DNA from 3 places in the Pseudomonas sp. TZ252 genome. Region 3 is predicted to be linked to each of the others. Evidence: predicted binding sites of a transcription regulator. Region 3 holds the regulator's gene; each other region holds the start of a gene.
The links. Region 3 encodes sigma-54, which starts transcription at its own class of promoters, with help from an activator protein. Its sites were predicted from a motif close to ANTGGCATNNANNTTGCTNT; they were not measured.
Positions count from the first base shown of each region.

Region 1 (2,267 bases), 810 kb from region 3:
TGCGACGACTGGTAGTTGGAGAGAATGCTCTCCATGCTCTTGTTCAGCGACTGCACGCCTTCCACGGTGCTGAACTGGGCCAGTTGGGCGATGAACTCGCCGTTCTGCTGCGGCGACATCGGGTCCTGGTTCTTCAACTGGGCCACCAGCAGCTTGAGGAATTCGTCCTTGCCAAGGTTGCTGCTGCCCTTGACGCTCTGCCCGGTCTCGGTGGCGCCGCTGCCGGCGGCGCGCTTGCTGCCGTTGACGTTGCCGGTGTTGCTGCTGGTGCCGCTGACGTTATCGATGCTCATGCTCTACTCCGCTCACTGACCCAGGGTCAGGACCTTCTGCATCATCTGTTTGGCGGTATTCATCATTTCCGCGTTGGTCTGGAAGGCACGGCTGGCGGAAATCATGTCGGCCATTTCCTCGACCACGTTCACATTGGGGTAATACACGTAGCCGTTGGCATCCGCGGCCGGATGGTTCGGCTCGTAGCGCGGCATCAGCGAACTCTGGTCCTCGACGATGCCCAGCACCTGCACGCCGGCGCCGGAGCTGTCCTGGTCGGCGAACAGCGAGCCGCTGTCGCCCTGGGCCTGCTGGAACATGGTGGAGAACACCGGATGGCGGGCGCGGTAGGTCTTGTCGACGCTGGAGGAAACCGTCTCGGCGTTGGCGATGTTGCTGGCCACGGTGTTCAGGCGGGTGCTCTGGGCGCTCATGCCGCTACCGGCAATGTTGAAGACACTGGCGAGGGACATGGCGGTTACTCTCCACGCAGGGCGCTGACCAGCCCTTTGAATTTGCTGTTGAGGAAGGTGAAGGACGCCTGGAAGTGCATGGCGTTCTCGGCGTAGTTGGCCTGCTCGATCTGGGCGTCGACAGTGTTCTGGTCGATCGACGGCTGGACCGGGATGCGGTACTGCAGGCTGCCCTCGCCCATGCCGAAACCTTCGGCGGCGATATGCCGCTCGTTGGTGGTGCGGGTGGCGAAGGTACCCTTGGCGGCCTTGTCCTTCTGCTCGGCGAGAACCGCGGCGAAGTCCAGGTCGCGAGCCTTGTAGTTCGGGGTATCGGCGTTGGCCAGGTTGTTGGCCAGCACTTCGGCGCGCTGGGCGCGGAAGCTGAGGGCCTGCTGGTGGATACCGAGTGCTCTGTCGAAACTGATGCTCATGGCTGCGAACCTGTTTGCCGGTGTGGCTTTCGTCGCCAACACTTCAGCAAGGCCCGTGCCAAATTATTAAAAACCTTTATATTCAATAACTTGAGTTTATTTAAGGGCAACCCGGAAGCGGCAAGCGGCAAGCCGTTTCCGCTTGCCGGCAAGGGTGGCAAGCCCCTGGAACGGCTTCTCCGGCAAACGAAAAAAGGCCCGATATCGTCGATATCGGGCCTTTCCCATGCTTCCGGCCGCCAGGGACACGGCTCACTCGTGGCGAATGATCCGCTCGAGATCCACCGGTTCGCCGGGATGGGCATGCAGCTTGGCGCGAATGTCCTCGAACATCGCATCGTATTCCTTGTGCACCCGGGTGATCGCGCCGAACTTCGGGTGCAGGCCGTGCTTCTGGGCGACCCGCGTGGCATCGCTGGCGAAGTTGAAGGCGGTATCGCGCGGCAGCTCGAAGGAGTCGCTGAACGGCTTGCCGTCGATCTCGCCGTCCATGTCGAAGTGCACATAGGCGCCGGATTCGGCGTTCTGCCGCACCTCGTAGCGGATATGGATATTGATGTCCTGCTGGTCGAGGCCGGGCAGGCTGACCAGATGGAGGTGGCCTGGTTCGAACATGACGAATCTCCTGGTGGGAATCGGAATCAGTCTAGCCAGGGTCGAGCGAAAGAAAACCGCCCTGGATCAGTGCAACGTCGCTTTTTCCGCGCGTTCCTGAATGACCACCCAGGGCGCCACCACCACCGCCCAGAGGGTCGGGTCGCGTTCGAGGAAGTCCTTGGCCGCATCCTCCCCGACCTTGCTCAGGCCGCCGCCGGAAAGCCAGGCGGCGACCTTCTCGCGGTCGTCCCCGGCCAGGGCCTCGGCGACTTCCACCAGGTCCAGCGCGGCATCGACCTGGAGCAAGGCGCCACGGGCGAAAAACGGTTGCAGCTCGGCCCAGGAAATGACCGCGGTCTCGCCGAGCAGCTTGGCATAGAGGGTGCTAGTTTGTTCTGTCATGGGATCTACCTGGATTGCATGGGCGCCATGATAACGCCCGCCGGTAGCCCACGACAGCCGAAGGGAAACCGGGCCCAGGGAGGTGAGGCAGGTCCGCGCCGTTTTTCTA
Region 1 covers NZ_CM148566.1:368,631-370,897, forward strand. The annotation lists gene flgD (flagellar hook assembly protein FlgD) at 1-293, opposite strand, end outside; gene flgC (flagellar basal body rod protein FlgC) at 306-746, opposite strand; gene flgB (flagellar basal body rod protein FlgB) at 752-1,159, opposite strand; gene ACYAF3_RS01725 (DUF5064 family protein) at 1,412-1,774, opposite strand; gene ACYAF3_RS01730 (DUF2288 domain-containing protein) at 1,841-2,158, opposite strand.
Region 1: the regulator sigma-54 is predicted to act here: its motif matches at 1,203-1,222, upstream of flgB (flagellar basal body rod protein FlgB).

Region 2 (2,267 bases), 770 kb from region 3:
GGCGGTGCCGATCTGCCGGGCGGTGTCGATGATGTCCTGCTTGTGGCTGACGATCAGCGGGCGCAGCACCAGGGTGTCGGTAACCCGGTCGATCACCGAGAGGTTCGGCAGGGTCTGGCTGGACACCTGGGAGATCGCCTCGCCGGTCACCAGCGCGTCCAGCTCCAGGCGCTCGGCCACGCGGCTGGCGGCGCGCAGCATCATGCGCTTGAGGGTCACGCCCATATAGCTGTCGTCGACCTTGGTGAGGATCTCGCCGACCACTTCCTCGAACGGCACGCTGACGAACAGCACGCGCTGCGAGCGGCCGTACTTCTCCCACAGGTAGTGGGCGACTTCCATCACCCCCAGTTCGTGGGCGCGCCCGCCGAGGTTGAAGAACACGAAGTGGCTGATCATCCCGCGGCGCATCATCTGGTAGGCCGCCACGGTCGAGTCGAAGCCGCCGGACATCAGCACCAGCACCTGTTCCAGCGCGCCCAGCGGATAGCCGCCCAGGCCCGGATGCTGGCGATGGATGACGAACAGGCGGTCGAGGCGGATTTCCATCCGCACCTCGACTTCCGGCTGCTTCAGGTCGATCCCGGCAGCCCCGCATTCGCGGCGCAGGCCGCTGCCGACGTAACGTTCCACCTCCATCGAGGTGAACGCGTGCTTGCCGGCGCGCTTGCAGCGCACGGCGAAGGTCTTGCCGGCCAACTGGTCGCCGAAATGCGCCTTGCACTTGGCGAGGATGTCGTCGAAATCGCCCAGCGGATACTCGTGGACCTCGAGGAAATGACCGATGCCCGGGGTGCAGGTCAGGCGCTCGATCATCTCGCGCCTGGCCTTGGCGTCGACCACGGCGGTCTCTACCTCCAGGTTGTCCCACTCGCCCTCGACCTTCAGCTCCGGGTCCAGGTCGCGCAGCACCGCGCGGATGTTCTTCGCCAACTGCCGGATGAAGCGCTTGCGCACCGGCCGGCTCTTGATGGTGATTTCCTGGAAGGTCTTGACGATGAGTTTCATGCGAGGGACGCGAACGCGCGGGGCGACGGAAAAAAAGGGGCGGAATTATATCTGAAATTGCTCACGTATTGAGCAGAAATATGCACAGTTATTTTTGCTGCACCAAAATGGAATGATGCACCAACATGGAGCACCATAACGGTGCACCCGAAGGCCGCCCAGCTACCCTGAAGAAGACCTGGCCCCGCCAAACATGGGGCCCTGCCCGATTCCGGGCACTGGCACGCAACTTGCTCACTTGTGAGGCAGGTTGCCCTGGCGGAGTATTCCGGCCGGCATCACCCGATACTGGGGCACAGAAAAAGCTCCCAGCTCTAATCCCTCCTGGAGGACAGCATGTCGTACAAGTCGCACCAACTGATCAAAGACCATGACGTGAAGTGGGTAGACCTGCGCTTCACCGATACCAAGGGCAAGCAGCAACACGTCACCATGCCGGCTCGCGACGCGCTGGACGATGAGTTCTTCGAAGCCGGCAAGATGTTCGACGGCTCCTCCATCGCCGGCTGGAAAGGCATCGAAGCCTCCGACATGATCCTGATGCCGGACGACAGCACCGCCGTCCTCGATCCGTTCACCGAAGAGCCGACCCTGATCCTGGTCTGCGACATCATCGAGCCGAGCACCATGCAAGGCTACGAGCGCGACCCGCGCAACATCGCCAAGCGCGCCGAGGAGTACCTGAAGTCCACCGGCATCGGCGACACCGTGTTCGTCGGCCCGGAGCCGGAGTTCTTCATCTTCGACGAAGTGAAGTTCAAGTCCGACATCTCCGGCTCGATGTTCAAGATCTTCTCCGAGCAGGCTTCCTGGAACACCGACGCCGACATCGAGTCCGGCAACAAGGGCCATCGCCCGGGCGTGAAGGGCGGCTACTTCCCGGTACCGCCGGTCGACCACGACCATGAAATCCGCACCGCCATGTGCAACGCCCTGGAAGAAATGGGCCTGGTGGTCGAAGTCCACCACCACGAAGTGGCAACCGCCGGCCAGAACGAGATCGGCGTGAAGTTCAACACCCTGGTCGCCAAGGCCGACGAAGTGCAGACCCTGAAGTACTGCGTGCACAACGTCGCCGACGCCTACGGCAAGACCGTGACCTTCATGCCGAAGCCGCTGTACGGCGACAACGGTTCGGGCATGCACGTGCACATGTCGATCTCCAAGGACGGCAAGAACACCTTCGCCGGCGAAGGCTATGCCGGCCTGTCCGAGACCGCCCTGTACTTCATCGGCGGCATCATCAAGCACGGCAAGGC
Region 2 covers NZ_CM148566.1:1,948,501-1,950,767, forward strand. The annotation lists gene thiI (tRNA uracil 4-sulfurtransferase ThiI) at 1-1,008, opposite strand, end outside; gene glnA (glutamate--ammonia ligase) at 1,345-2,267, shown strand, end outside.
Region 2: the regulator sigma-54 is predicted to act here: its motif matches at 1,226-1,245, upstream of glnA (glutamate--ammonia ligase).

Region 3 (2,267 bases):
TCCTCGAGACCCGCAGCGACCTCGATCGCAACGGTCGCAAGGAAGCCCTGGAAGGCCTGCTGCAGGAATTCCACATCCACCACATCCGCGACAACCTCGGCATGAGCCTGTCCGGCGGCGAACGACGCCGGGTGGAAATCGCCCGCGCCCTGGCCAGCGCGCCGAAATTCATCCTCCTCGACGAGCCCTTCGCCGGCGTGGACCCGATCTCGGTCGGCGACATCAAGCAGATCATCCATCACCTCAAGGCGAAGGGTATCGGCATCCTCATCACCGACCACAACGTCCGCGAGACCCTGGACATCTGTGAAACGGCGTATATCGTCAATGATGGGCAGTTGATCGCGGAAGGGGATGCCGAGAGCATCCTCGCCAACGACCTGGTCAAGGAAGTCTACCTGGGGCACGAGTTCCGCCTCTGAAGAAATCTCCTAGCGCGCCCTCCGGCCTCGCCGGAGCGGTTCCGCTCGCCCGCGGTTTCGCAACCACGAGTGCCGCCTGGAGCGGATGATTTATTCAGAGCAACCCTAGGCAAAGTACGAAAATTCAGGCATATAATTTGCTTCCTGGCGGTGCCGCCACCTCGGCACCCGTAGTAGTGGATGGTGCCATCCGGTACCAGCGAATAAGGTACTAAGCCCTCAGCCATGAAACCATCGCTAGTCCTCAAGATGGGCCAGCAGCTGACGATGACGCCGCAGCTGCAACAGGCCATACGCCTCCTCCAGCTATCCACCCTGGACCTCCAGCAGGAAATCCAGGAAGCGCTGGAATCCAATCCCATGCTCGAACGCCAGGAAGACGGCGACGATTTCGACAACAGCGACCCTCTCGCCGATGGCGCCGAACAGGCGGCCAGCGCGCCCCAGGAGAGCCCTCTCCAGGAAAGCGCCACGCCCAGCGTCGAAAGCCTCGACGACGACCAGTGGAGCGAACGCATACCCAGCGAGTTGCCGGTGGATACCGCCTGGGAAGACATCTACCAGACCAGCGCCAGCAGCCTGCCCAGCAACGACGATGACGAGTGGGACTTCACCGCGCGCACCAGCAGCGGCGAGAGCCTGCACAGCCACCTGCTCTGGCAGGTCAACCTGGCACCGATGTCGGACACCGATCGGATGATCGCGGTGACCATCATCGATAGCATCAACAACGATGGCTACCTCGAAGAGTCCCTCGAAGAAATCCTCGCCGCCATCGATCCGGAACTGGACGTCGAGCTCGACGAAGTGGAAGTCGTGCTGCGCCGCATCCAGCAACTGGAACCCGCCGGCATCGGCGCCCGCAACCTGCGCGAGTGCCTGCTGCTGCAACTGCGCCAGTTGCCGTCCACCACGCCCTGGCTGAACGAAGCGCTGCGCCTGGTATCCGACTACCTCGACCTGCTCGGCGGCCGCGACTACAGCCAATTGATGCGGCGCATGAAGCTCAAGGAAGACGAACTGCGCCAGGTCATCGAGCTGATCCAGTGCCTGCATCCCCGGCCCGGTTCGCAGATCGAATCGAGCGAAGCCGAATACATCGTCCCCGACGTCATCGTGCGCAAGGACAACGAGCGCTGGCTGGTCGAGCTGAACCAGGAGGCGATGCCACGCCTGCGCGTCAACGCCACCTACGCCGGCATGGTCCGCCGCGCCGACAGCAGCGCCGACAATACCTTCATGCGCAACCAGTTGCAGGAAGCCCGCTGGTTCATCAAGAGCCTGCAGAGCCGCAACGAAACGCTGATGAAGGTCGCCACCCAGATCGTCGAGCACCAGCGCGGTTTCCTCGACTACGGCGAAGAAGCCATGAAGCCGCTGGTCCTGCACGACATCGCCGAAGCGGTGGGCATGCACGAATCGACCATTTCGCGGGTCACCACGCAGAAATACATGCATACGCCGCGCGGCATTTTCGAGCTGAAATATTTCTTTTCAAGTCACGTCAGTACCGCCGAAGGCGGGGAATGCTCGTCCACCGCGATCCGCGCGATCATCAAGAAACTGGTGGCCGCGGAAAATGCGAAAAAGCCATTGAGCGACAGCAAGATCGCTGGTTTACTGGAGGCACAGGGCATTCAAGTGGCTCGCCGCACCGTCGCCAAATACCGCGAATCCCTGGGCATAGCCCCTTCGAGCGAGCGCAAGCGACTGGTGTGACGTTGATCCACGCCAAGGTGTTCCGGAGGCAGGTTGCTAACCTGCCACTTACACACGGGCAACAAGGAGAACGCGGTATGCAAGTCAACATCAGTGGCCATCAACTGGATGTGACCGACGCCCTGC
Region 3 covers NZ_CM148566.1:1,176,408-1,178,674, forward strand. The annotation lists gene lptB (LPS export ABC transporter ATP-binding protein) at 1-422, shown strand, start outside; gene ACYAF3_RS05480 (RNA polymerase factor sigma-54) at 648-2,141, shown strand; gene hpf (ribosome hibernation-promoting factor, HPF/YfiA family) at 2,219-2,267, shown strand, end outside.